Regions from separate parts of the Shinella sp. GW821-FHT11G07 genome, predicted to be linked through region 2. Evidence: riboswitches for the same ligand, from Rfam matches in the RefSeq annotation. Region 2 holds a riboswitch; each other region holds the start of a gene.
What was found. A riboswitch is a leader RNA that binds a small molecule or an ion and turns the genes downstream of it on or off. The one in region 2 is predicted to bind thiamine pyrophosphate.

Region 1 (9,366 bases), on a different contig from region 2:
GGCGGAGCCCTTGGAAATCGTTGCCGCCGCCGAAGACCTTCTCGACGGTGGAGCCAAGCCGCTTTCCGGCCGCACCGCCATCGTCACCTCAGGCCCGACGCATGAGCCGATCGACCCGGTGCGCTACATCGCCAACCGTTCTTCCGGCCGGCAGGGCCATGCCATCGCCGCCGCCCTTGCCCGGCTTGGTGCGCAGGTGACGCTCGTCTCCGGGCCTGTCACGCTCGCCGATCCGCCAGGCGTCACCGTCATCAAGGTGGAACGGGCGGACGAGATGCTGCAGGCCGTGCTTGGCGCATTGCCGGCGGACATCGCGGTGATGGTCGCGGCCGTCGCCGACTGGCGCGTCGCGACGCCGAACGCAGAAAAGATCAAGAAGCAGCCGGGCGAAGGTCCGCCGCCGCTGATGCTGGCGGAAAACCCTGACGTCCTGAAGACCGTCGGCCACCACGCGAAGCGCCCGAAGGTCGTCGTCGGCTTTGCCGCCGAGACGCAGGATGTCGAAAACAACGGCCGGGTGAAACTTCAGAAGAAGGGTGCCGATCTCATCGTCGCCAACGACGTGTCGCCGGAAACCGGCATCATGGGCGGCACGCGCAACAGCGTGAAGCTCATCACCGCCGCCGGCGTCGAGCAATGGCCGGACCTGTCGAAGGAAGACGTTGCCGGCCGCCTTGCCGGCTGGATCGCCGAGCGGCTTATTTGACGAGGGCGAGCTTCGCGTCCATCGTGCTCGCCGGCCGGCCGGCCGGCGTGAAGATGCGCACGTCGACACCGTTTTCGCCGAGCACCACGGCGCTGCCATCGGGGATTTCCACCCAGGCTTCCGTGTCGTCGTTCAGCGGTTCGGAAACGAGACAGTAGCCGCCGGTTTCCCCCATCGGTGCTGCATAGAGCGTCGGGGCGGCGTAGTCCGTCGCATAACGCACGGCATAGAGCTGGTCGCCATCGGTGAAGGCAGCGGTGAAACGCACGAGCACGCGGCGCTCCAGATGGGCAGCAAGGCGCTCGACGAAGGCGATGGTCTCCGCCATCGCGCCGAGCGGATCGCGAGCCAGGCCGAATTGCAGCGCCAGCAGGAAGAGCAGCTCCGAATCCGTCGAACCGGTGCGGGCATTGTAGAGGTCGTTGTCGAGCATGGTTTCGAGCGGCCGGCGCAGGTGCTCGAAATCCGCGATCTGGCCGTTGTGCATGAAGGACCAGATGCCGTTGACGAAGGGATGGCAATTGTCACGCCGCGTGCCGCCGCCTGTTGCGGCGCGAACATGGGCGAGGAAAAGCGGCGAGCGGACCTGGCGCGCGATGCTTCTGAGGTTGCAGTCGGACCAGGCGGGCAGGATATCGCGGTAGCGGCCGGGCTCCGGGCGCTCGCCATACCAGGCAATGCCGAAGCCATCGCCATTGGTGGACGTCTTGGCGCGCGTGGCGCAATGCGATTGTTCGATCAGCGAGTGAGCCGGCGAGGACACCAGTTCCTCGAGATAAAGCGGCTCTCCGCGATAGGCTGCCCAACGGCACATGACGCTATTCTCGCTTTCGAAGACCGGCGACGAACCGGTGTTTGACCAGACGCATTAACCATGGCACTGCCCTGATTTTCAACGCAAATGGGTAAAAATGCGTTAACGAATGTAAACGGGCCGAAACCATGCGTGTCATTCTGATGACAATGCGGCCTGCCGGCAGTTTCCGGCGGAACAGCGTGGTCATTCTGTTGACGGTGCGGCGTGAGGGCCTATCCTCTCGCAACAAGGGAAGGACGCACCATGCGCATCGACGGGCAATGCCATTGCGGCGACGTGACCTATACGGCCGAGATCGACCCGGACGCCGTGTCGATCTGCCATTGCACGGATTGCCAGCGGCTGACCGGCTCGCCCTATCGCGTGACCGTCAGCACGCCGCGCGAGGCCGTGACCCTCACCGGCAACCCGCCGAAACTTTATGTCAAGACGGCGGAAAGCGGCCGCAAGCGCCTGCAATATTTCTGCGCCCAATGCGGCTCGCCGCTTTTCGTTACCGGGACGGACGAGGATGCTGACACCTGGGGCATCCGCTGGGGCAGCATCAATCAGCGGGCCGTCCTGAAGCCGAAGCGCCAGAGCTGGTGTGCGTCCGCCATGGACTGGTTCGGTGAAACGGCAGCCCTGCCGCCCGAGCAGCGGGACTGAACCATGGCGACCGGGCACTTCCACATCTTGCGGACGGGTATAGACGGCATCGAGGCGGTGATCGCCGACAGCAGCCACGTCTTTGCACGCCACAGCCATGACGCCTATGGCGTCGGCATGATCGAGCGCGGCGCGCAGAAATCCGCAAGCGGGCGCGGCATGGTGGAGGCCGAAGCCGGCAACACCATCACCGTCAATCCCGGCGAGGTGCATGACGGCGCGCCGCTTGGTGACGCCCCGCGCGCCTGGCGCATGCTCTATATACAGCCGGCTGTCGTTGCCGCCGCTGCAGAGGACATTTTTGAAGGCCGGCCGCGCGAGGAGTTTTATGCGCCCGTGCTGGAGGATGGCCGTATCGCGGGCCTCGCCACCGCTGCCCTCACCGCGCTGCTGGATCGTCACACCACCTCCATCGGCCGTGACGAACGCCTGTTAATGCTGCTCGCAGCCGTGTTGCGGGAACGGGCACCGAACAGCAGCAGCGCTGCCGCATCGCGCGTCAGCCGTGCCCGTGACCGCCTCGATAGCGACCCCGCCTCCGTGATCACCCTCGAAGAGCTTGCCGCAGAAAGCGGGCTCGGCCGCTTCCGTCTGGTGCGCGACTTCGCCCGCATCACCGGCCTCACGCCGCATGCCTATCTGCTCCAGCGCCGCACCGAACTCGCCCGGCGGATGATTTCACGCGGCACCGCGCTTGCCGAGGTGGCGATTGCCGCGGGTTTTGCCGACCAGAGCCATATGACGCGCAATTTTACGCGCCGCTACGGCTACACGCCCGGCGCCTATCTCACCGCCAGCGCCTGAACCTGCAATTTCGTTCAAGACCAAGCATACCCTTCCGGTGTCCCCTGCAACCTCCTCCTCTGCACGGGACCTGCCATGACCACTGAATTCCTCATCACCTCGCTCGTCGTCATCCTGCTGCCGGGCACCGGCGTGATCTACACGCTGGCACTCGGCATCAGCGGCGGTTTTCGCGCCGGGCTGCTCGCCGCCTTCGGCTGCACGCTCGGCATCATTCCGCATATCCTCGCCAGCGTCGTCGGCCTTGCCGCGGTTCTGCATGCCAGTGCGCTGGCCTTCGAGGTGTTGCGCTACATCGGTGTCGCCTATCTGCTGTTCATCGCGTGGAGCCTGCTGAAGGATAGCAATGCGCTGGATATCGGAGACGAAAAGGCACCCGTCGAACGCGCGCTCCGCATCGTGCGAAAGGGCATTCTCACCAACATCTTCAACCCGAAGCTTTCGCTGTTCTTCCTGGCGTTCCTGCCGCAATTCGTGCCGGCAGACGCATCGGACGCCACGGCGCAGATGCTCTTTCTCGGCGGCGTCTTCATGCTGCTCACTTTCCTGGTCTTCGCCCTCTACGGCGCGCTTGCCGCAGGGTTTCGACACCAGGTCCTTAGCCGGCCAAGGATCATGGTCTGGACGCAGCGCAGCTTTGCCGCCGCCCTTGGCCTCATGGGCCTGCGGCTCGCACTGGCAGACCGCTGACGATCAGGTCCAGAGCGCGTGGAAGTGATGAAGCGGTCCGTGGCCGGAGCCAACAGCAAGGGCATCCGAGGTGCGCACCGCGCCGGCGATGAAGCTCTTCGCTGCGGCAACGGCATCCGCAAGCGGCTTGCCCTTGCCAAGTTCCGCCGCGATCGCGCTCGACAGCGAGCAACCGGTGCCGTGGGTGTTGCGCGTCAGTACGCGCACACCCTCGAACCAGCGTTGCCCGTCGGTCGTCGCAAGCACATCGGGGCTTTGCCCACCCGGCAGGTGGCCACCCTTCAAAAGCACGGCCTTCGGGCCGAGCGCCAGCAAGCGCATAGCCTGATCTTCCATTCCCGCGCGGTCGATCGCCTCCGGTTCACCGAGCAACGCGGCCGCTTCCGGCAGGTTGGGCGTCAGCACGGTCGCAAGCGGCAGCAGGCGCCGCGTCAGCGCCTCGACGGCCTGGCTCTCCAGCAGGGATGCCCCGCCCTTCGCAACCATCACCGGATCCACCACGATCGGCAGCCCGCGACGCGACGAAAGTGCCCTGGCGACAGCCTCGGCGATTTCCGCCGAGGCGATCATGCCGATCTTCACCGCATGCACGCGAATGTCGCCAAAAATATCCGCAATCTGCGCCGCAACGAAGGTAGGGGGCACGAGATGCACGCCGGAGACGCCCTGCGTGTTCTGTGCCGTCAACGCGGTCAGAACGGCCATGCCATAGGTGCCGCGGGCGGCGAAGGTCTTGAGGTCGGCCTGGATGCCGGCGCCGCCTGACGGGTCGGATCCCGCAATCGAGAGAATGTTTGCAATCGCCTCAGTCAACGCGCCTCCTCGCGACGAAGGCAGCAGACGGGCAGCACCCAGTCGACTCCCTCCGCCGGCATGATCCGGTTCAGGTTCAAAGGGTGCTTCTCAGCCCGCCTTCCGGCGGACGCCCCTGTCAGGGACGGGTTTTCGCAAATGCCGCCGCACCTGTCACGCCGAAAGTGACAGATGCGCTATTCGATCACACATTGGCCAATCACGCCTTGGTGACGTGATATTCCTTGATGGCCACCATCTTGATCGCCGGATAGCGCTCTGCCTCGTAGCGCAGCGAGAAGGCATCCTGCGCCAGGAACACCGGATCGCCATCGAGGTCGCGGGCGATATCGCCGCGGCGCTGGGTGACGAATTTGTCGAGTTCGGCCGGACTGTCGGACGAAATCCAGCGGCAGACGGAGAAGCGCGACATTTCGAAGGAGACTGGCAGGCCGTATTCCCCCTGAAGCCGCTCCTTCAAGACGTCGAGCTGCAGTGCACCGACGACGCCGACAATGGCGGGCGAGCCGTCTTCCGGCGAGAAGAGCTGCACAACGCCCTCTTCCGCCATCTGCTGGAGCGCTTCCTTCAGCTTCTTCGCCTTCATCGCGTCTTCCAGCCGCACGCGACGGAGAATTTCCGGCGCGAAGTTCGGCACGCCTTCGAAGACCAGCGCCTCGCCTTCGGTCAGCGTATCGCCGATGCGCAAGGTGCCGTGGTTCGGAATACCCACCACGTCGCCGGCATAGGCCGTGTCGGCCAGCTGGCGCTGCGAAGCGAAGAAGAACTGCGGCGCCGACAGGCCGATCTGCTTGCCGGTGCGGGCAAGGCGCACCTTCATGCCGCGCTCCAGCATGCCGGAGCAGACGCGGGCAAAGGCGATGCGGTCGCGGTGGTTCGGGTCCATGTTCGCCTGGATCTTGAAGACGAAGGCGGTCATCTTGTTTTCGGCCGCATGCACCTTGCGCACGTCGGCAACCTGGTCACGCGGCGGCGGGGCGATGGCGCCGAGCGCGTTGATCAGATCACGCACGCCGAAATTGCGCAACGCCGAGCCAAAGAAGACGGGCGTCATGTGGCCCTCGAGGAAGGCCTCGCGATCGAACGGCCGGCAAACCCCTTGGGCAAGCTCGAGTTCCTCGATGAAGGTCTCGCGCTCGTTTTCCGGCAGGTTCTTGGCGACGATCGCGGGGTCGTCGATCTTCGTCGGCTGCACCTGCTTGTCAGAACCGCGGAACGTGCCTTCGGCGAGATGGAAGGAGCCGCAGAAGGTCTTCGAGCGGCCGACCGGCCAGGTGATCGGCGCGGTATCAAGCGCCAGCTTCTCCTCGACTTCGTCGAGGATCTCGAAGGGATCACGGCTCTCGCGGTCCATCTTGTTGACGAACGTAATGATCGGGATGTCGCGCAGGCGGCAGACCTCGAACAGTTTGAGCGTACGCGGCTCGATACCCTTGGCGGCGTCGATGACCATGACGGCCGCATCCACCGCCGTCAGCGTGCGGTAGGTGTCGTCAGCGAAGTCTTCGTGGCCGGGCGTATCGAGAATGTTGAAGACGTTGCCGTCATATTCGAAGGTCATCACCGAGGTCACGACCGAGATGCCGCGCTCGCGCTCGATCTTCATCCAGTCCGAACGGGTCTGGATGCGGTCCTTCTTCGCCTTCACTTCGCCGGCGAGCTGAATGGCGCCGCCGAACAGGAGCAGCTTTTCGGTGAGGGTGGTTTTACCAGCGTCCGGGTGCGCGATGATCGCGAAGGTGCGGCGGCGGGAGACCGCCTCGGCAAGGGTTTCGGCCATTTTCTGCAATATCCTGTGAGTTGCCGCGGTCTTTACAGTCTCCGCCGGGAAGATGCAATTGACGGTGCAAGCGACGGCACGGCTTATGGGCGCCATGAACGCGCACGCCCCTTCGAAGCCCACCCTTTCCCTCGTCCGCCTGCCGCATGGCGCGGAAATCGAGCTCCCCGCCTACGAGACGGCAGGTGCTGCCGGCATGGACCTGCGCGCTGCCGTCGAGACCGACGCGCCGCTGACGCTGGCGCCCGGAAAACGCGCGCTCGTGCCGACAGGCTTCGTCTTCGAAATCCCGCTCGGCTACGAGGGCCAGGTCCGCCCCCGCTCCGGCCTCGCCTTCAAGAACGGCATCACCTGCCTCAACACACCCGGCACCGTCGACAGCGATTATCGCGGCGAAGTGAAGGTGCTGCTGGCCAATCTCGGCGAGGAGCCCTTCGTCATCGAGCGTGGCATGCGCATTGCCCAGATGGTGATCGCCCCCGTGACGCAGGTTGTTGTCCGCGAGGCGGCACAGACGAGCGAAACCACCCGCGGTGCGGGCGGCTTCGGCTCGACCGGCGTTCGCTGAGACCATGCCTGTCGACCGGCCGGGCCTTACCTTCCGCACGGACTACTTTGATGATGCGGCCGCCTGGCAGGCGGTCGCCGATCTGCTTGATGACACTTTTGGCATCGACGTGACGGGGCTCGACCGGTTCGGAGGACCGGATCCGACCTGCACGGCCTTTGCCTGGTTCGACGATGCCGGCGCCTGCGTCGCCAATCTCAGCGCCTTCGCCCTGCCCCTCGTCGTCGATGGCGTTTTCCTGCACGCCGCCGGACTGCAATCCGGCGCGGTGCGGCCGAGCCATCGCGGCCGCGGGCTCTACCGCGACGTGATGCAGACGGCACTGGACCATTGCGATGCGAAGGGCTTTGAGGCCGTCGCGCTCCTGACGGAATCGCCGGGGCTTTACGAACGCCACGGTTTTCGAACGCTGCCGCAACACCGCTTTTCCGGCCCGCCGCCGGAGGGTGGGCGCGCTTGCCCCGTCCGGCGGCTCCATATCCAAAGTGACGACGACGTCACGCTGCTTTGCCGACTGTTGGACGGGCGCAAGCCGGTTTCCGACCGTTTTTCACCGATGCGCCAGCGTGAAATGTTCCTTTTCAACGCCCTGCTGATGCCGGATGTGAAGCTCGACTTGCTCGAAGAGGACGATGCAGTGGTTGCCTGGCGACTAGACGAGCATGGTTGCTTTGAGCTGTTGGACATCGTCGGCGCGTCCATTCCAAGCCTTGCGGACATTCTCGCAAGCTTGGGGATTTCCCCTTCGGGCGTGATCGTCCGCTTCGCACCCGACCGGCTGGCGTGGAACGGCGCGGCCGTGCAGGATGAGGGCGACATGGTGCTCATGCTGCGTGGTGCAGAAAACCTGCGGCCGGAAAAACCCTTCGCGCTGCCGCCGATGGCGGAATTTTAGAGGTTTTCCGCGCGTCTTCGAATCGCGGAAACGCTCCATCTCTTTGGTGCGTGCAAAGCCGCTGCCCGCTTTTGCTGGAATGGCTCGAATCAGCGTCGGGCTTCCGTTGCCATGCGCAGGGCAAGGCCGGCCAGCACCGTGCCCATCAGCCAGCGCTGCATCAGCAGCCAGCGCGGGCGAGCGGCGAGCAGCCGGGCGATGGAGCCGGCCGACACGGCAATCAGTGCATTGACGCTGACACTGATCACGACCTGAATGCCGCCGAGCACGAGCGATTGCAGGAAGACGCTGCCTTTCGACGGATCGATGAACTGCGGCAGCAGCGAGAGATAGAGCACCGCGATCTTCGGATTCAGGAGGTTGGTCAAAAACCCCATGAAGAACAGTTTGCGGTTGCTGTCGCGCGGCAGCGCCCGCACCTCGAAGGCCGAGCGCCCGCCGGGACGCAGCGCCTGCCAGGCAAGCCACGCGAGATAAAGCGCACCGGCAAAACGCAAGGCATCATAGGCATAGGGCACCGCCATCAGGAGCGCGGTGATGCCGAGGGCCGCAGAGAACATGTAGAAGACGAAGCCGAGCGCCACGCCGCCGAGCGAGACGAGGCCCGCGGCCGGCCCCTGGCAGAGCGAGCGGGACACGAGATAGACCATGTTCGGGCCCGGCGTCAGCACCATGCCGAGGGCAATAAGGGCAAAGGCGACGAGACTGGCCGGTTCGGGCACGACAGTTCTCCGGGAAGATATACCGCATAGGATTACCGGGCAGTGCGTCTCGCGGCAAGTGCGTGTTCGGCAAGCCATTTGGAGCGGTCCGCTCAATCCCCGCACGGCTCATCTTCACCATCGTTTCGCTGCGTTTGCCCACGTCTGCCACCCGGCATGCAAGTGGCGAAGGCTGTGGTCGTATCCGTCAAACCCGTTTCACACCTATTTGACGCGCCGCTGTAGCGGACGCTTGTTGCCATCCCCGGTCCCGAGCGTTGTGGTTTATCGCCTGACACCGACCGTCGCCAATCGCTTCGCAATCTGCCTATCCGCGTCAGCGATTGCCCGGCGATACAATCCCGTCGGGGCTTGTGACGGGCCACCGGATTGGCCGATCGGCATTCCACCAGCACGGCCAGCCCCCCGCGACCGCTTTACAGCCCCTCTTTCCCCACTGGTCGCTCCCCGGCGCTCAGCGCGGATGCCCCAGCGTCGTCGGGCATTTTCGCTCCGGCCGAACGCGCGTCATTTCATCAGTCAGCGGATCGCCGAACGAACCCGCCGGCACGCCGCCGCAACCATTGCCGGGACGCGTCGATGCGCATAAAAGGAGCCGATCCAGGGAGCCTGCCATGAGCCTCGCCGTCCTTCTCGCCTACAGTGGTGCACTGTTCATTGCCGCCATCATTCCCGGCCCCGGCATCACGGCGATCGTCGCCCGTGCGCTCGGCTCCGGCTTCCGGCCGACCTTCTTCATGGGTCTCGGCCTGATCCTCGGCGACATGGCCTATCTGACGGCGGTCATTCTCGGCCTTGCCTTCATCGCGCAGACCTTCACCACGACCTTCATGCTGATCAAGATCGCCGGCGCGCTCTATCTCGGCTATATCGCCTGGAAACTCTGGACGAGCGGCCTGCTGCCGCAGAATATCGAAGCGCAG
Region 2 (9,366 bases):
TTGGCTGCACCAGTCGCGCCGCGACCTCGTGCTGCAAAGCCCGGCCTCGAATGGCGAGGTGCACGGCACCTTTTCGCTCCGCTCGCCCGTCAGGCCCAATCCGATCGGTACGTCGATCGTCGCCTTGGAGAAGATCGAGGGAAATCATCTCTTCGTACGTGGTCTCGACTGCCTCGACGGCACGCCGCTCATCGACGTCAAGCCGGATCGTACACTTTTCAAGCCGATCGCACCGCCGCAGAAGGGCGATTACGAGACCGGCCAAGTGCATATGTGCAAGAAGATCGACAACTAATCGTCGATGGCGACCATCACGTCTGATGCCTTGATCACCGCATAGGCCTCCTGTCCGGCGGCAAGGCCGAGATCGTTCACCGCATCGTTGGTGATCGCCGCGGTGATGATCGAGCCGCCGACATCGATACGGACATGGGCGGTGGTTGCGCCGAGAACGACTTCGACGACCTTGCCCTTGAGGCGGTTGCGTGCGCTGATCTTCATCGTGTTTCTCCTATGCCTGCAGGGAGAACTAGTGGGGCGGCGCGGGATTGGAAGGGTGAGACTCAATCAGATCGGCAATTCGTATTTGAATGGATCATTCTTATGTGGCAGTCTTCGCCATCCTTGGAGGAGGCCCGGATGATCATCGATACACACCTGCATCTCATCTACCGGGATCGGCTCACTTATCCCTGGCTCGCCAGCGTGCCGACGCTCGATGCTGACTTCACGCAGGAGATCTATGCGCGCGAAGCGCGCAGGGTCGGTATCGTCGCCGCTTTGCATATGGAAGTCGATGTCGCGGAGAGCGACATTCCGCGGGAAACAGAAGTGGTCGAAGCGCTTGCGCGAGAGGAAGGCAGTCTGCTCGTCGGCGCCATAGCCGCCTGCCGGCCGGAGGCGCCGGATTTCCCGGCCTATCTCGAAACGGTGCGTGCCAATCCCTTCGTGCGCGGTTTCCGCCGTGTGCTGCACGTCGTGCCGGACGATGTTTCCGAGGGCGCGCTTTTCCGCGAGAATATCAAGCGCCTTGCAGGCACTGGGCTTAACTTCGATCTCTGCGTCTTGCCGCACCAGATCGAAAAGGCGATCGCCTTGGCCGATCTCGCCCCTGATGTCTCCTTCGTGCTCGACCATTGCGGCGTGCCAGACATCAAGGGTGGTGGTTTTGATGTGTGGAAGAGACCGGTCGCCGAAATCGCGCGCCGGCCGAACGTGACGGTGAAACTCTCCGGCATTCCGGCCTATGGCGCGGAAAACTGGACGCTGGAGGATCTCAAACCCTATTTTACCCATGTGGCCGACAGTTTCGGTTTCGACCGCATGGTCTGGGGCAGCGACTGGCCGGTCTGCACGCTCGGCGGCGGGCTTTCCACCTGGATCGGCGCGACGCAGGCCCTGCTCTCCGGCGTCAGCCTGGAGGACAAGGCGCGCGTCTTGGCGGACAATGCCAGGCGCCTCTGGAAGCTTTGATCAGCGCCACCGTGCAGTACGCTCGATCCATTCGCGCGTGCGGGCCTCCGGATTGGCATTGAGCGTGATGTCGGTTACCACGGCCGCACTGTCGGCACCGTTTTCGAAGACGGCGGAGAGGCGATCCGGGTTCAGGCCGCCGATGGCGACGAGGGGAAGGGGGGCGATGCGTGTTTTCCAGTCCCTGAGCCGTTCGACGCCCTGCGGTGCCCATTTCATCTTTTTCAGGATCGTCGGCCAGACCGGCCCCAACGCCACATAATCGAGTTTTTCCGCCAGCGCGGTTTCGAGTTCGGCCTCGTCATGGGTGGAAAGGCCGAGTTTCATGCCGGCGGCGCGGATGGCGGCGAGATCGGCTGCAACCAGATCCTCCTGGCCGAGATGCACGAAATCGCAGCCTTCCTCGATGGCGATCCGCCAGTAGTCGTTGATGATCAGCTGGCAGCCGTGTTCGGCGCAGATCGTTTTTGCGCGCCGGATTTCCGCGCGTAGCCGGTCCTCCGGCAAATCCTTCATGCGCAGCTGCACGAGTTTCACGCCGACCGGCACGAGGCGCTCGATCCAGTCGGCGCTGTCGACGATGAGGTAGAACGGGTCGAGCTTCATGAGAAGACGGCCTTTCCGATGACGGGGGTGGAGGGAACGGCCATGTCGCGCGGCTCGAGCGGGACAGCAGCATGGGCGAGGTGGCCGGCGGCGATGGCAAGCGCGAAGGCTTCGGCCATGGCGGCCGGATCGCCGGCGCCGGCGACGGCAGTGTTGAGGAGCACGGCATCGTAGCCGTGTTCCATGACCTGGGCGGCGTGCGAGGGGCGGCCGATGCCGGCGTCGACGATCAGCGGCACATCGGGAAAATGCGCGCGGAACGTGCGCAGCGCCATCGGATTGACCGGCCCCATGGCCGAGCCGATCGGCGCGCACCAGGGCATGAGCACCCGGCAGCCGGCTTCCAGCAGCTTTTCCGCCACGACGAGATCGTCGGTCGTGTAGGGAAAGACCTGAAAACCTTCACCACTCAGGATGCTGGCCGCCTCGACGAGGCCGAAGACATCGGGCTGCAGCGTATCGTGATGGCCGATCACCTCCAGCTTGATCCAGTCGGTGCGGAAAACCTCCCGCGCCATCTTCGCCGTCAGCACGGCCTCCTGCACGCTGTGGCAGCCGGCAGTGTTGGGCAATACGCGCACGCCGAGCTCACGGATCAGCTCGAAGAAGGCGCCGCTCGCCTTGCCGCCGGACGTCTCCCGGCGCAGCGATACGGTGACGATTTCCGTTTTGGAGCGCCGCACCGCCTCGGCCAGAATGGCGGGAGACGGATAACGCGCGGTGCCGAGCAGCAGGCGGGATTGAACCTCGATATCATAGAGTTTCAGCATATCAGCCTCCCTGCATGGGCGACAGGATTTCGATGCGGTCACGGTCTCCGAGCGTGAAGCCGGCGCGATCCTCGCGGTGCACCAGCTCACCGTTCACCGCCGTCGCCAGCCATTCGCCCTCGTAGTCGAGGGTGGAGAGCAGGTCGGCGAGTGTGGCGGCCGCAACCTGCTGTTCCTCGCCATTGATGATGAAGGTCATGATGCCCGCCTTTCCGGTTGTCTCTGTTCTGCCAGAAGCCGCCGTGCAACCTCGCCCGCCATGGCAGGGGCGAGCAGAAAGCCGTGCCGGTAGAAGCCATTGACGTGAAGAGTGTCACCGTCTTCCGTCACACGCGGCAGGTTTTCGGGGTAGGCTGGACGCACGCCTGCGCCTGTTTCCACAAGCCGCGCTTCCCCGAAGGCGGGGTGGAGCGCGTATGTGGCATTGAGCAACTCCATCAGCGAACGGGCGGTGATGGGGCCGGTATCCTCGCTTTCGATCATGGTCGCGCCGACCATGAAGCGGCCCTTGTCGCGCGGCACGATGTAGATCGGATGGCGTGGATGCAGCAGGCGGACGGGGCGGGAGAGGGTTATCTCGTCGCTTTCGAGCGACAGCATTTCTCCGCGCACGCCCCGAAGGTTCGGAAGGCGGCCGATTCGGGCAGCACCCGTGCAGTCGATCACCCGATCGTAGCGGGCTGGTTCGCCGGCTGCGCCGAAGAGGAAACGCATGCGCGCCTCTTCAAGGCCTGCGGTCAACGCGGAAAGCGCCTTGCGAGGATCGAGATGCGCCTCCTGCCGGAAGAACAGCGCCTTGCGGAAACGGCCGGCGAGATCCGGCTCGAGAGCCGAGATCCCTGCATCGTCCAGCCATTCCCAGCCGCTGGTGCGGCCGGCAAAACGGTCGAGTTCGCCGGCATCGCGGCCGCCGGCGACGACCAGAGTGCCACGACGGTGCACATGGCCAGGCAGGGCGGCCTCCCACCAGTCGGCGGCCATGCGCCCGAGGGTCAGCACGGGTTCCTCGGCACTTTCCCGCTCGCACCACGGCGCCAGCATGCCGCCGGCAAAACCGGAGGCGCCGGTGCCGACTTTTCCGGCGTGCTCTGCGATCGTGACGTCGAAGCCGTGGCGATAGAGCTGCCAGGCGACCGTCAGACCGGCAACGCCGGCCCCCTTGACGAGAACGCGCATGGTCATTCTCCGGCCGGCGTTTGACCGAGCGGCATGTAGAGATCACCGCCCTCGCGGAACTTTGCGGCCATTGCCTCCAGCCCCTCCTTCTGCGCCTCGGCGCGAATGTCGTGCGAGATGCGCATGGAGCAGAATTTCGGGCCGCACATCGAGCAGAAATGCGCGACCTTGTGCGCTTCCTTCGGCAGCGTCTCGTCGTGGAAGGACCGCGCCGTTTCCGGGTCGAGCGAGAGGTTGAACTGGTCCTCCCAGCGGAACTCGAAGCGGGCACGCGACAGCGCGTCATCGCGCAGTTTTGCTGCCGGATGGCCCTTGGCAAGGTCGGCGGCATGCGCCGCGATCTTGTAGGTAATGACGCCGACCTTCACGTCGTTGCGATCCGGCAGGCCGAGATGCTCCTTCGGCGTGACGTAGCAGAGCATGGCCGTGCCGAACCAGCCGATCATCGCCGCACCGATGCCCGACGTGATGTGGTCGTAGCCGGGAGCGATGTCGGTCGTCAGCGGCCCAAGCGTGTAGAACGGGGCCTCGCCGCAGACCTGCAGCTGCTTGTCCATGTTCTCCTTGATCTTGTGCATCGGCACATGGCCGGGGCCTTCGATCATGACCTGGCAGTCCTTCGCCCAGGCGATCTTTGTCAGTTCGCCGAGTGTCTCCAGTTCGGCGAATTGCGCGGCGTCGTTTGCGTCGGCAATCGAGCCGGGGCGCAGGCCGTCGCCGAGCGAGAAGGTGACGTCATAGGCGCGGCAGATGTCACAGATTTCCTCGAAATGCTCGTACAGGAAGCTCTCGCGATGGTGATGCAGACACCACTTGGCCATGATCGAGCCGCCGCGCGAGACGATGCCGGTAACGCGGTTGACGGTGAGCGGGATGTAGGGAAGGCGCACGCCGGCGTGGATGGTGAAATAGTCGACGCCCTGCTCGGCCTGTTCGATCAGCGTGTCGCGGTAGACTTCCCAGGTCAGGTCCTCGGCAATGCCATTGACCTTTTCCAGCGCCTGGTAGAGCGGCACGGTGCCGATCGGTACGGGTGAATTGCGGATGATCCATTCGCGGATGTTGTGGATGTTGCGGCCGGTGGAGAGATCCATGACGGTATCCGCACCCCAGCGGATCGCCCAGACCATCTTCTCGACCTCCTCCGCCATGGAGGAGGTGACGGCGGAATTGCCGATATTGGCGTTGATCTTCACCAGAAAATTCCGGCCGATGATCATCGGCTCGGCTTCCGGATGGTTGATGTTGGCGGGGATGACGGCACGGCCGCTTGCGACTTCCTGGCGGACGAATTCCGGCGTGACGAAATCCGGAATGTGGGCGCCAAAACTCTCACCGTCACGGACAAGGGCGTCCTTCACCGCCTTGCGGCCGAGGTTTTCGCGGATGGCGATGAATTCCATTTCCGGAGTAACGATACCGGCGCGGGCATAGGCAAGCTGGGTCACCGCCTTGCCGTCCGTCGCCCGGCGCGGATGGTTGCGGACGGGGAATTCCGGCGTCAGTCGTTCGCCGGTGGCAAAGCCGTTGTCCTCCGGGCGGATATGGCGGCCCTCGTAACCCACGGTGTCGCCACGGGCTGCGACCCAGGTTTCGCGCAGGCGCGGCAGGCCGGCCTCGATGGCAACGACATGGTTGGGGTCGGTGTAGGGGCCGGAGGCGTCGTAGACCACGACCGGCGGCTCGCCGGAGGTCGGGTGCAGGGAAATCTCGCGCATCGGCACGCGGATATGCGGATGCTGCTCGCCGGCGATGTGGATCTTGCGCGAGGCGGGCAGGGCGCCGGTGGTGACGGTGGGGGTAAGCTTCTGGGCGGCAATATTCATCGTGAGGCTCCAAGTTTTCGTTTGGAGACCCAGTCCTAGAGCCGGAATGATGGAAAGACGCCGACACGGAATCCGGACGTCGGACCACCTGTCAAAACAGCGCTTGCACCGTCCCTACGCCAGTATGAACTGGATCAGGTTCAACGGGTCACTGCGCTGCGAAAGCTAGCAGAATCTCAGCCCCTTGTCGGGACCCCCCTGGTGAATGCCTTAAGCAAAGACGCTACGGGGCGATTTGTCAACACGGTAAAATATGTAAGTTTTTACTCACGTTTTGTTGCGGTGCGCACAAACAGAAACGGCGGGGTTTTGCCCCGCCGTTTCCTTTGAAATCAGTGCGAAAACTATTCGCGCTCGCCGGTGAAATTCAGCAGCAGCTGGAAGATGTTGACGAAGTTCAGGTAGAGCGAAAGCGCACCGAACACGGCCATCTTCTGTTGCGATTCCTGGTCGATGTTTTCGGCATACTGTTCCTTGATGTTCTGCGTGTCCCAGGCGGTGAGGCCGACGAACACGACGATGCCGATCACGGAAATCGCGAACTGCAGCGCGCTCGAACCGAGGAAGATGTTGACGATCGAGGCGATGACGACGCCGATCAGGCCCATGATCAGGAACGAGCCGAACTTCGACAGGTCACGCTTCGTCACGTAGCCGTAAAGGCTTGTCGTGCCGAACATCGAGGCCGCGATGAAGAAGGTGCGCGCGATGCTTGTGCCAGTGAAGACGAGGAACACCGAGGCGAGCGACAGGCCCATCACGGCGCAGAAGGCCCAGAACATCATCTGTGCCGTGCTGGCCGACATCGTCTGGATCTTGAACGAGAAGAAGAAGACGAAGGCGAGCGGCGCCAGCATCACGACCCACTTCAGCGGGGACGAGAAGATCGGCACGTAGAGGGCCGGCGTCGAGCCGACGATGAAGGCGACGAGGCCGGTGATGACCAGGCCTGCGCCCATGTAGTTGTAGACGCGCAGCATATGCTGGCGCAGACCCTCGTCGAAGAGGGCGGCCGACTGCGCCTTCGCGCCGTAGCCAAATCGCTGTTGTACGGGTTCCATCATGGGTCTCCTTCGGTGGAACGGTTGATCAGTAAAGCGTGCGCGAGAGATCCCGCGCGGTTTCCGCCAGGTCGTCGGCCTTTAGACTTTCCGATACCAGCGCATAGGCGACCTCGCCGATCTGCCAGTAGGCGGCCCTGGCATTGTCGGCGTGGAAGAGCAGGACGTGCTGCACGGCAAACGAGCCGGGGCGCACGGCAAAAAGCGACAGGCGTTCGTCCTTGCGCGGCTCCAGCACCAGCTCGACGCTCGGGCCGTAGGCGGAGGGGAAGACCTGGGTGTCGACCACGGTCCAGCCCTTCGGCAGGTTTGGCAGCACGATGGCCGTCGCCGAGCGGATTTCGGCCGGATCGAAGATTTCGATTTCGGGCTGCGAAGCCATGGAGTCGCGCAGCAGCGTCGTCTTGTGCGCCCTGACGGCCTCTTCGACAAAGGCCGGCGGTGGCGTCGAGGCAATGACCTCAGTTGCGCCGAACGGCCCGAGCGTCGCATGCGCGGTCCAGCCGGCGGCAACAAAAAGCGCGATGGTGGCGGCGCGGCGGAAGACCGAGAAGATGCGGCGGCGCGACAGCGCGCGTTCCAGCAGGCGCGCGGCTTCGCGCGTTGCCTGCCGGGTCACCGTGCGGTGGTCGGCAAGCGCCAGGCGCAACTCGTCGCGCACGCGAAGATCCTTCATGATCTGGGCGGCGACCTCCGGCCGTTCCGAAAGATAGGCCTCTACCTCGATGCGCCGGCCGACGGCGAGCTGGTCGTCGACATAGGCGTTGAGATCGGATTCGATGATGGGATCATTGCTTGTCATCGTCAGTGCCTCCGACGATCTTGAGATGCGTGACAGGCGTGGTAGCGCCGTTCTGTTCAAAGGCCCGCAGCCGTTGGCGGGCGCGGGCGACCCGCGACATCAGCGTGCCGACCGGGATGCCGAGCGTGTCGGCGGCTTCCTGGTAGGAAAGCTCTTCGATGGCGACGAGGTGCAGGGCTTCGCGCTGCTCCTCCGGCAGGGCGAAGAAGGCATTGCGCAACTGCGTCAGGCGCACCGAATGATCCTGATTTGCCGGCACGGATGTTTCCGCCACCTCGGCGGCAGCGTCATGGCGACGCTTTTGCGAGTGCCGTTGGCGCAGGCGGTCGATATGGGCATTGTGCAGGATCGACATCAGCCAGTTGCGCACATTCGCGCCGGTGCGGAAGGTGGACTGGCGCTCATAGGCCTTCACCAGCGCGTCATGCACAAGGTCTTCCGCTTCGTCCGGATTGCGGACGAGCGAGAGCGCATAGCGCCGAAGCGCCGCAAGCTGTCCGATCACATTGAAGCCGGGTGTCTTTCCGTTCATGTCCCAATATACGAGCGCTGCGTGGCTCTCATTCCATCGCCGGTGAAAAAAATTCAGAACCAGTGCAGGACGAGCGCGGCGAGCACGATGTAGCGGCCGAATTTGGCGATGGCGACGACGAGCAGGAAGCGCGGGAACGGTTCGCGCATGATACCGGCCGCCACCGTCAAGGGATCGCCGATGAAAGGCAGCCAGCTCAGAAGCAGGCTCCACCAGCCATATCTGCGATACCATTGTCCTGCGCGGTCGAGGTTTTTCGCACTGACGGGGAACCAGCGGGCATCGCGGAAGCGCTCGACGCTGCGGCCGAGCAGCCAGTTGACGACGGAGCCGAGCACATTGCCGATGCCGGCGACGAGGACCAGGATTTCCGGCGAATGGCGGCCGGTCGCCAGCAAGCCGGCGAGCACGGCCTCGGACTGGGCAGGCAGGATTGTCGCGGCGACGAATGCCGCAAAGAAAAGGCCGCCATAGGCTGCAAGCGCGTTCACGGCCTATGCAGACCGACGTGTCTTGACCACCGCTCTCGCCCGATGTGTCAGGGTGTGGAGCGCCCTGTCGGGGGTGATGGCCTTGGGACCGAACATGCCGTTCTCCGTTCCAGACGCCGGAATGGCCGTCTTGCGGCTCCTGCGTAACGGTTCCTGGCTGCCGGGAAAAGACCGGATCGCCATTTCCAGCGCGCGGGCTGGATGGACGGCGTGTCGGGCTATGGATCTCGAAGATCGGCGGCGGCCCGCAGGTTCGGGCCGCACGCACGATCAGCGCCGCGGAGGAGGGCGGCGGTTTGGCTTCGGCCGGCGGACCGGCCGATCTCGTTCGTTCAGCAGAGTGCCGAACGATTCATCAGCATGATGTCACTGGATGTCAGCATCATGCGGGATGGTTCGTCGATCTGGTCCAGCACCGCCCTCAGCGCCTTGTCCAGGCAGAATTCAACGACTTCGGCATCCAGCGATTTGGCCGATTCCAGCGCAAACGCGACGAGTCGCGCAAGCGCCAGCAGTTCCGTACCGCGGTCTTCCACTTCAATGGTATTGATGTTCATGTCCTTGCCCCCGGAGCAACGCTCACTCTGTACCCCTGGCAGCGAGTATAGGCGTGACTCTCGGGCTCTGCG
Region 3 (9,366 bases), on a different contig from region 2:
CCGTAGCCGTAATAGCCGGCCTCGGACGGGGCAGCGAAGGAAACAGCAGCGACGACGGCGACAACTGCAGAGATAATGAACTTGCGCATGGGACTCTCCTGATCTCTTTCGGGTTACAGAATGAGCTCCTCTCATCCAGTGATCAGACTTTCCCATATCGGAGGAATTTAAGCTGTTTCGGATGGAACAGGCGGTCTCGCGTCCGTTTTCCCCATCCCGGCCCACTCGCAACCTCATCCTCGGCCCTGAGCGGAGGATCCATGCCACGGCTGCGGTCGGTGGATGCTCGGGTCAAGCCCGAGCATGACGAAGGAGAGGTTGGGCGACGTTCTCAGCGGCCGCCTTGGCCTTCCAGCTCTTCCCGCAGCATTTCCAGCTCGAGCCATTCCTCTTCCATATTGGTGAGCTGCTCGCGCAGCTTTTCCATCTCGGCGGCGAGTTTGTTGAAGGTTGCCGGGTCCTTGGTGAAGAGGGCGGGATCGGCCATCTTCGCCTCGCGGACGGCGATCTCCTTTTCCGTCTTCGCCATCTCCTTCGGCAGGTTTTCGAGCGCGAACTTCTGCTTGTAGGAGAGTTTTGCCTTGCCCTTGCTATCGGGTGACGCGGCCGTGGCTGTCTCGGCGGCTTTCGCCTTCTCGGCCTTTTCCGCCTTGCGCTTCTCCTCGATTGCGCCGCGGCGCTGCGCCATCATGTCGGAATAGCCGCCGGCATATTCGATCCAGCGGCCGTCCGGGTTTTCCGGATCGGCGGGCGCGATGGTCGAGGTGACGGTGCGGTCGAGGAAGTCGCGGTCATGGCTGACGAGCAGCACGGTGCCGGCAAAACCCGCGACGATCTCCTGCAACAGGTCCAGCGTCTCGATGTCGAGGTCGTTGGTCGGTTCGTCGAGGATCAAGAGGTTGGTCGGCCGCGACAGAATGCGGGCCAGCATGAGGCGCGCGCGCTCACCGCCGGACAGGTTGCGGATCGGCGTGCGGGACTGTTCGGGCTGGAACAGGAATTCCTTCATATAGCCGGTGACGTGGCGCTGCTCGCCGTTGACGATGAGCGTCTCGCCGCGGCCGTCCGTCAGATAATGGGCGAGCGTGTCGTCGAGGTTCAGGTCCTCGCGGCGCTGGTCGAGGGTCGCGATCTCCAGGTTGGTGCCGAGCTTGACGGTGCCGCTGTCCGGCTCGAGCTGCCCGGTCAGCATCTTGAGCAGGGTGGTCTTGCCGGCACCGTTCGGGCCGACGAGGCCGATGCAGTCGCCACGGTGCACGCGGATCGAGAAGGGCGCGACGATGGTGCGCTCGCCATAGCTCTTTACGATCTTGTCCGCCTCGATGACCAGCTTGCCGGACTCTTGCGCGTCGGAGGCGCTCGCCTGCACGCTGCCCTGCGGGCCCTTGTGGCCGCGGTAGCGCGAGCGCAGATCGTGCAGCGCGCCGAGGCGGCGCATGTTGCGCTTGCGTCGCGCCGTCACGCCGTAGCGCAGCCAGTGTTCCTCGCGTTCGATCGCCTTGCCGAGCTTGTGCTGTTCCAGCTCTTCGGCCTCCAGCACCTCGTCGCGCCAGGCTTCGAAGTGACCGAAGCCCCGATTGAGCCGACGCGACTGGCCGCGATCGAGCCAGACAGTGGCGTTCGAGACCTTTTCGAGGAAACGACGGTCATGCGAGATGACGACGAGGGCCGAGCGGGTCGATTGCAGCTCGCCTTCCAGCCATTCGATGGTCGGGAGATCCAGATGGTTGGTCGGCTCGTCGAGCAGGAGAATATCCGGCTCCGGCGCCATGACGCGGGCGAGCGCCGCCCGGCGCGCCTCGCCGCCCGACAGCGACTTCGGGTCCTCGGTGCCGTTGAGGCCGAGATGTTCGAGCAGGTAGGTGACGCGGTAGGGATCGTCGCTCGGGCCAAGTCCCGATTCCGCATAGGCGGCCACCGTGTCGTAGCCGTCGAAATCCGGCGCCTGGTGCAGGTAGCGGATCGTGGCGGAGGGGTGGCGGAACACCTCGCCGGATTGCGCCTCGGCAAGGCCGGCGGCGATCTTCATCAGCGTCGACTTGCCCGAGCCGTTGCGGCCGACAAGCGAGATGCGGTCGCCGGGCTCCACCTGGAGGCTTGCGCCGGCCAGCAGCGGCGTGCCGCCGAAGCTCAGGAAGATGTCGTCGAGTTTGAGGATGGGCGGTGCCAAGGGTCAGGCTCCTGAAAGGTCATAGGGCCGGGCGATCAGGATCGCGCGGCCGGAGGCGAGCGAAAGACGGATTGCGCCTTCCGCGACATTGGAGATGGTGCGGGATGCCCCGAAGGGCAGCGAGAAATTCGTCAGCGGATAGCGCACGTTGCCGATATCGAGGCCGGCAAGCGGCGAGAGGCCGAGCACGGAAAACAGGCTGCCCTTCGGCAGGTCGATCTCGCGGTTGCCGGCCAAGAGCGGCCAGGCCTCTTCCTCACCGGAGGTGAGCTTGATGGCAAAACCCTGCTCTTCCAGCGAGACGGCGTGCAGGAGGTGCATCAGGGCATGGTCGCTGCGTTCGCCGCCGAGTGCGCCGGCCAGCACGATGTTTTTTGCGCCGCGCTCGGTGGCGACCGAGACGGCGATGGCGCCGTCGGTTTCGTTCTTGGCGACGGGATAGGGCTGGCGCTCGATGTCCGGCCAGGTGGCCAGCAGTTCCGGCGGCGTGGAATCGAAATCGCCGACCCAGATTTCCGGCGTGACGCCAAGGGTTTTCGCATGCCGCATGCCACCATCGGCCGCCACGACACGCGCACCCGCAACGTCCGCCGCAAGGCGCGGCGTCGGCTGGAGCGCGCCTCCGAGGAGGACGACGAAGGTCTGGTCTGTCGGTGCCGGCAAGGTCATGGCTGATGCCCTTAGCGCATGTTTCCGGGAAAGGGAAAGATTTTGGCGTTTTGCCCGGCTCTTCCGAGCCAGCAGGCATATCCACGCGGCGTTTCCGCCCGTGGTTTTGTGAGAGGGTATCGGACGGGGCGCTGGAAGCTGCCGCGTTAGAGTTAGGTATGTGGCACCTTGCAGCGCCCCGTTCAGCGGTTTTTGCCTGCGACTCGGTCTCTCTGGGAGGAGGGGTCTATGGGAACAGTGGCGTGCCTTTCCGCTGGGAAAGCACCATGCACGCCCTCAGACTTACGGCACCGCAGCCATGGCTGCCGGTCGGCACCGTCTTCCATCGCGCCGGACGAACCGGGGTAAACCCCCGCGGGCGTCACCCGGCGCCAAACCCGATCCCTTTGTGTGCCCCACAGGCACGCCCGGCGAATTTATCAGGAGAAACGGCAGGCCCGGCCCGGCGCCCCGCCGTTTCCCCCGGATCGCCGGAGGGAGACCATTTTCCGCAGGCCCTTCCGGTGAAGGTTCACGTCCTTCCCGCACCGAAAGCGCCGATCCCGCCTGACTGCCACGCCTGGCAGCGTATCCTTCGGCGGGATGGCAGGATTGTAGGCATGGATTCCGAGGGTGGGGAAAATGTGAAGCGGAAGTGGGGATGATGTGAGGTCGTGCCGTGTGGCGCGGATCCTCGGGTCAAGCCCGAGGATGACGAAAGAAGAGGACGCGGCGGCCCCGGAAACGGCTGTATATGCCGCACCTTGATGCCTTACCTGGATGCTGCATCTTCTACCGTTCCGTTTGATCGCCCTGCAATCTCTCCTCCCCGCCGTCATCCTCGGGCTTGGCCCGAGGATCCATGCTGCACGGCGTTCACCACAGATCCAGATACAAATCCTGCCAGTCCGGATTCATCGCCTCGATCAGCTCGATCTTCCACTGCCGATACCATCGCTTCAATGATTTTTCCCGCTGAATGGCCGTTCCGATGCTGTCATGCTCCTCGTACCAGACGAGGCGAGAGCAGCCATATGTCAAGGTGAAGCCCGCTGTCAGGCCTTCCCGATGTTCGTGAATGCGTCGCTCCAGATCGGACGTCACGCCGATGTAGAGCGTGCCGCGCTTCTGGTTGGTGGTGATGTAGACGTATCCCGCCATGCGGGAAATGTGGGAGATTGTGGATCCTCGGGTCAAGCCCGAGGATGACGAAAGGAGAGAGGAGTGTGGCAGCAAGAAGCGGTGGTGCGTGCCGCACTGTTGTGTGCTCCCGCGTGTTGCACCGTTCGATGAGCCCGCGTCTCTCTCTCTCTCTCTCCCGCTGTCATCCTCGGGCTTGACCCGAGGATCCATGCCGCACGGCACACCCAAACAGCAAAAAACCCGGATGCAGGGACATCCGGGTTTTCGGGGAGGTCAGGGGGTGGTCGGTTTATTTGCAGACCTTGATCTTCTTGATGATGACGTTGCCGTAGTAGTCGTAGGACTTCACTTTCTTGATGAAGCAGTGCGGCTTGTGGCCGTAGCTGTAGTAGCCGGCCTGCGAGGGGGCGGCGAAGGAAACCGCGGCGACGAAGGCGATGGCGGCGGAAAGGATGATCTTGCGCATGGGGTTTCTCCTGATCTCGGGGATGAGCCTCTCTCATCCGGTGATTGGACTTTCCCACATCGCCTCGCACCGCGCTGTTCCGCATGGAACAGGGTGCGACCGTGCCGTTTTGCGTCACCCGGACGACGCTTGCCCGCAAAACTCTTGCGTACTGTCACAAGCGGGATTATGCCTTTTCCTGCTCTAACGGGGTGCTTGTGGGTTTCGATCCATGGGCTGAGAGGCGGTTTCGCCAACCCGAAGAACCTGATCCGGCTCGTACCGGCGGAGGGATTAGACGGCACATTCCAGCGCCCTATTCCCGTTTGTGAACAGACTAGGAGGCGCGGATGCGCAAGATTGTATTGTCCTCGATTGCGGCACTTGCCGTTTCCATCGCTTTTCCCGCCTTCGCGCAGGACAAGACGCTAACGATCTACACCTATGAAAGCTTCGTTTCCGAATGGGGCCCCGGCCCGAAGGTCAAGGAAGTCTTCGAAAAGACCTGCGGCTGCACGGTCGAATGGGTCGGCGTCGCCGATGGCGTCGAACTGTTGACGCGCCTGAAGCTGGAAGGCGAGGGCACGAAGGCCGACGTGGTGCTCGGCCTCGACACCAACCTTATTACCGAGGCGAAGGCGACCGGGCTTTTCGAGGCGCACGGCCTGACGCCCGAGGGGCTGACGGTGCCGGGCGGTTTTTCCGACGATACGTTCCTGCCCTATGACTACGGCCATTTCGCCGTCATCTACGACACCGAAACGGTGAAAAATCCACCGACGAGCCTGAAGGAGCTGGTCGAGGGCGATCCGTCGCAGAAGATCGTCATCGAGGACCCGCGCACCTCGACGCCGGGGCTCGGCCTGCTGCTCTGGGTGAAGTCGGTCTATGGCGACAAGGCGGGCGAGGCGTGGGGCACGTTCAAGAACCGCGTCTTGACGGTGACCCCCGGCTGGTCGGAAGCATACGGCCTGTTCACCAAGGGCGAGGCACCGATGGTGCTGTCCTACACAACCTCGCCGGCCTACCATGTGATCGCGGAAAAGTCGGAGCGCTACAAGGCGGCCGCCTTCTCCGAAGGGCATTATGTGCAGATCGAGGTGGCCGGCCTGACGCGCACCTCCGACGACAAGGACCTGGCAAAGCAGTTCCTGACCTTCATGACCGGACCTGACTTCCAGTCGATCATCCCGGAAACCAACTGGATGATGCCGGCCGCCAAGACGAAGGATCCGCTGCCGGCCGCCTTCGACGCGCTGGTCAAGCCGGAAAAGACCTTCCTGATGGCATCGGACGAGGTGGCGGCGAACCGCAAGGCCTGGATCGACGAATGGCTGGCCGCGATGAGCGCCAAGTAACGTGATCTTCGCACGCGCTGAACGAAAGACATTGCGCGTCGCCGGGGGCCTTGCCCTCGGCGGCGTGCTTGCTTTCGTCGGCGTGGCGACGGTGATGCTGCTGGCGCATGCCGGCGGCGGCGATGCGCCGCTGTTCGACGCCTATATCTGGCGCGTGGCGCAGTTTACCCTGATGCAGGCGACACTTTCGACCGGGCTTTCCCTCCTGCTTGCCATTCCCGTCGCCCGCGCGCTGGCGCGACAACGGGATTTTCAGGGGCGGGTGTGGATCATCCGCCTCTCCGTCGTGCCGCTCGGGCTGCCGGCGCTGGTGGCTGCGCTTGGCATTATCGAGGTCTGGGGGCGGCAGGGTGTGGTCAACGATCTGCTGCGGCTCGGCGGTTTGCAGAACCCGGTCAGCGTCTACGGGCTCGCCGGCATCCTGATTGCCCATGTCTTCTTCAACCTGCCGCTCGCCGCCCGCTTCCTGCTGGCGGCGCTTGACCGCATTCCGCCGGAATACTGGCTGTCGTCGGCCAATCTCGGCATGGGCGGCGGTGCTGTCTTCCGGCTGATCGAATGGCCGGTGATCCGGCGCGTCCTGCCGGGCATTGCCGGGCTCGTCTTCATGCTTTGCGCGACGAGTTTCACCATCGTGCTGACGCTCGGCGGCGGGCCGGCGGCGACGACGATCGAGGTGGCGATCTATCAGGCGCTGCGCTTCGATTTCGATCCGCAGCGCGCCGTGCTTCTGGCCTTCCTGCAGATCGCCGTGACGGCGGCGCTGCTCTGGCTCCTGTCGCTGTTCGCCCGTCCCCCGGAGGAAGGCGCTACGGCCGGCCGCGCCATCCGTCGTTTCGACGGGCGCCGGCGGCGCCTTGCCGATGGGGTCGTCATCCTCGTCTTCACGCTGTTCACCGCCGCGCCGCTCGCCGCGACCCTTGCGGCGGGGCTGGCTGCGGATTTCGGGCGGCTGGCGCTCGATCCGCTGCTGCATCGGGCGCTGCTCACGAGCCTTGCGATCTCCTTTGCTTCCGCGAGCCTCAGCCTCGCGATCGCCTTGCCGGTCGTGCTCGTGCCGCGGCTTGCGGAGGCGGGTGACGCGGGTGCCGCGACGCGGGCGATGGGCCGCGCGCTGCCGGCGGTCGGTTCACTCATCCTGCTCGTGCCGCCGGTCGTCGTCGCGACCGGGTGGTTTCTGGTGCTGCGGCTGTTCGGCGAGACGGGGCGGTTCGCGCCTGCCGTCATCACCGTCATCAATGCGCTGATGGCGCTGCCCTTCGTGGTGCGCGTGCTGGAGCCGGCCTATCGCACGCATCTTGCCCGCACGGCACGGCTGGCGCTCAGCCTCGGCGTCACGGGGATGCATCGTCTGCTATGGATCGACTGGCCGGCACTTAAGAAACCGTTCCTGACGGCCTTTGCCTTTGCCATGGCGCTGTCGCTCGGCGATCTCGGGGCCGTCGCCATCTTCGGTGCCGAGGGTTTTGTCACGCTGCCCTGGCTGCTGTTCTCGCGCATGGCGAGCTATCGCACGGCGGATGCGGCGGGCATCGCGCTGATCCTCGGCCTGATATGCCTGGCTCTGACGCTGCCCTCGACGGCGGCGGAGCGTCCAACGGAAAGACCCTCCAGCGATGCCTGATATTGCCGTTCGCCTGACCGATGTCACTGTGCGCTTCGATGAGAAACGGCTGGCCTTCGATTGCGCCATCACCGTGGGCGAGGCGGTTGCCGTGGCGGGGCCATCGGGGGCGGGGAAATCGACACTGTTCAACGTGATCGCCGGTTTCCAGACGCCGGCGGCGGGGACGGTGTCGCTTCTCGGTGAGGACATGGCGGCGCGCGAACCGGCGGAGCGGCCCGTCTCGGTCATCTTCCAGGACAACAATCTCTTCACGCATCTAACGATTGCCGACAATGTCGGGCTCGGCATCGATCCGGGGCTGCGGCTCGATACGGCGGCGCGGCAGAGCGTTTTCTCGGCGCTTTCGCGGGTCGGCCTTGGCGGTTTCGAGCGACGCCTGCCCGGCTCGCTCTCCGGCGGCGAGCGGCAGCGTGTGGCGCTCGCCCGCGCGCTGGTGCGGCGCCGGCCGATCCTGTTGCTCGACGAGCCGTTTGCAGCACTCGATCCGGCCATGCGGGCCGACATGGCAAAACTGCTTCTGGAGCTGCGTGCCGAGACGAAGAGCACGATGCTGTTCATCACCCACCAGCCGGACGATATCCGCCGGCTGGCCGACCGGGTGCTGTTTCTCGAGGACGGTGCGATCGTGCTCGACGAGGCGGCGCGCGACTTCCTATCGCGGCGGGAACCGCCAGGGGTTGCAAAATTCCTCGGTCATTCCGCGATTTAGCGGAAAGGGCGGGTTTTCGCTCTCAACCGGTGCCACAATTTGGTCGCCCCCCTGTGTCACCGGAGCCACAAGGGAAGCGTTTGTCGAATCGGAGGTTGCCGGCCGGGTATGGTGCGTCTATCTCCTCTATTCGAGGACGCGAGGATCCGCGTTCGAGCTGCACCGCAGGGTTGCTGTTCGGGCGAGGGCTCCGTCATGGCTGTGGGCAAGAGAAATGGCGAAAGCAATGCAGGACACTGCAGTGGTATCCGGACGCGGGGTTTTCAGACCCATCGCGGGGCTGCTGCTTGCCGGCATGCTGCTTTCCGGCTGCCAGTCGATCATCGAGCAGACCTACGAGCCGACGATCTCGCCATCGTCCAATCCGCAGATCGTCGACGAGGTGCAGAAGAACGATCCGCGCGCCCAGATGGGTGCACGCGAGCATCCGCGCATCGTTGCGAGCTATGGCGGCGAGTACAAGGACGCCAAGACCGAGCGGCTTGTCGCGCGCATTGCCGGCGCGCTGACGCTCGTTTCGGAAAACCCGAACCAGTCCTATCGCATCACCATCCTGAATTCACCGGCGATCAACGCCTTTGCGCTGCCGGGCGGTTATCTCTACGTGACGCGCGGCCTGCTGGCGCTTGCCAATGATGCATCGGAAGTGGCGGCCGTGCTGTCGCACGAAATGGCGCACGTCACCGCCAATCACGGCATTGAACGGCAGAAGAAGGAAGAGGCGGAAGTCATCGCGAGCCGCGTGGTGGCGGAAGTGCTCTCCAGCAACATTGCCGGCAAGCAGGCGCTGGCGCGCGGGAAAATGCGCCTCGCCGCCTTCTCGCGCAACCAGGAACTCCAGGCCGACGTCATCGGTGTGCGCATGCTGGGTGAGGCGGGTTACGACCCGTATGCGGCGGCGCGTTTCCTCGATTCCATGGCAGCCTATGCCCGCTTCACGGCGGTCGACCCCGATTCCGACCAGAGCCTCGACTTCCTGTCGAGCCATCCGAACGCGCCGCAGCGCGTGGAACTGGCGCGGCTGCATGCGCGGGCCTTCGGGGCGGAAGGCACGGTGGGCGACCGTGGCCGCGATTATTACCTCGCCGGCATCGACGGTCTGCTCTACGGCGATGCGCCGGAAGAAGGCTATGTGCGCGGCCAGACCTTCCTGCACGGCAAGCTCGGCATCCGCTTCGACGTGCCGGTCGGCTTCCAGATCGACAACAAGGCCGAGGCGGTTCTGGCGACGGGTCCCGGCGACGTGGCGATCCGCTTCGACGGCGT

Region 1: linked by a shared signal. The riboswitch ahead of thiD (bifunctional hydroxymethylpyrimidine kinase/phosphomethylpyrimidine kinase) and the one ahead of thiC (phosphomethylpyrimidine synthase ThiC) in region 2 are both predicted to bind thiamine pyrophosphate.
Region 3: linked by a shared signal. The riboswitch ahead of thiB (thiamine ABC transporter substrate binding subunit) and the one ahead of thiC (phosphomethylpyrimidine synthase ThiC) in region 2 are both predicted to bind thiamine pyrophosphate.

What each region holds. Positions count from the first base shown of each region.
Region 1 is NZ_JBXARJ010000006.1:226,336-235,701, forward strand. It holds gene coaBC (bifunctional phosphopantothenoylcysteine decarboxylase/phosphopantothenate--cysteine ligase CoaBC) at 1-706, shown strand, start outside; gene AC1RT2_RS14080 (class II glutamine amidotransferase) at 699-1,520, opposite strand; gene AC1RT2_RS14085 (GFA family protein) at 1,767-2,171, shown strand; gene AC1RT2_RS14090 (AraC family transcriptional regulator) at 2,175-2,975, shown strand; gene AC1RT2_RS14095 (LysE family translocator) at 3,051-3,665, shown strand; gene thiD (bifunctional hydroxymethylpyrimidine kinase/phosphomethylpyrimidine kinase) at 3,669-4,478, opposite strand; TPP riboswitch at 4,509-4,605, opposite strand; gene AC1RT2_RS14105 (peptide chain release factor 3) at 4,678-6,258, opposite strand; gene dut (dUTP diphosphatase) at 6,353-6,826, shown strand; gene AC1RT2_RS14115 (GNAT family N-acetyltransferase) at 6,831-7,721, shown strand; gene AC1RT2_RS14120 (LysE family translocator) at 7,811-8,395, opposite strand; gene AC1RT2_RS14125 (LysE family translocator) at 9,058-9,366, shown strand, end outside.
Region 2 is NZ_JBXARJ010000004.1:96,978-106,343, forward strand. It holds gene tsaA (tRNA (N6-threonylcarbamoyladenosine(37)-N6)-methyltransferase TrmO) at 1-295, shown strand, start outside; gene AC1RT2_RS09495 (TOBE domain-containing protein) at 292-501, opposite strand; gene AC1RT2_RS09500 (amidohydrolase family protein) at 640-1,473, shown strand; gene AC1RT2_RS09505 (thiamine phosphate synthase) at 1,474-2,079, opposite strand; gene AC1RT2_RS09510 (thiazole synthase) at 2,076-2,849, opposite strand; gene thiS (sulfur carrier protein ThiS) at 2,851-3,048, opposite strand; gene thiO (glycine oxidase ThiO) at 3,045-4,025, opposite strand; gene thiC (phosphomethylpyrimidine synthase ThiC) at 4,028-5,851, opposite strand; TPP riboswitch at 5,945-6,061, opposite strand; gene AC1RT2_RS09530 (Bax inhibitor-1/YccA family protein) at 6,196-6,912, opposite strand; gene AC1RT2_RS09535 (anti-sigma factor family protein) at 6,941-7,714, opposite strand; gene AC1RT2_RS09540 (sigma-70 family RNA polymerase sigma factor) at 7,701-8,246, opposite strand; gene AC1RT2_RS09545 (YqaA family protein) at 8,300-8,737, opposite strand; gene AC1RT2_RS09550 (hypothetical protein) at 9,070-9,294, opposite strand.
Region 3 is NZ_JBXARJ010000005.1:124,785-134,150, reverse strand. It holds gene AC1RT2_RS11710 (hypothetical protein) at 1-89, opposite strand, end outside; gene AC1RT2_RS11705 (ABC-F family ATP-binding cassette domain-containing protein) at 332-2,170, opposite strand; gene AC1RT2_RS11700 (thiamine diphosphokinase) at 2,174-2,839, opposite strand; gene AC1RT2_RS11695 (GIY-YIG nuclease family protein) at 3,695-3,979, opposite strand; gene AC1RT2_RS11690 (hypothetical protein) at 4,251-4,427, opposite strand; TPP riboswitch at 4,605-4,717, shown strand; gene thiB (thiamine ABC transporter substrate binding subunit) at 4,757-5,764, shown strand; gene thiP (thiamine/thiamine pyrophosphate ABC transporter permease) at 5,769-7,388, shown strand; gene thiQ (thiamine ABC transporter ATP-binding protein) at 7,381-8,100, shown strand; gene AC1RT2_RS11670 (M48 family metalloprotease) at 8,327-9,366, shown strand, end outside.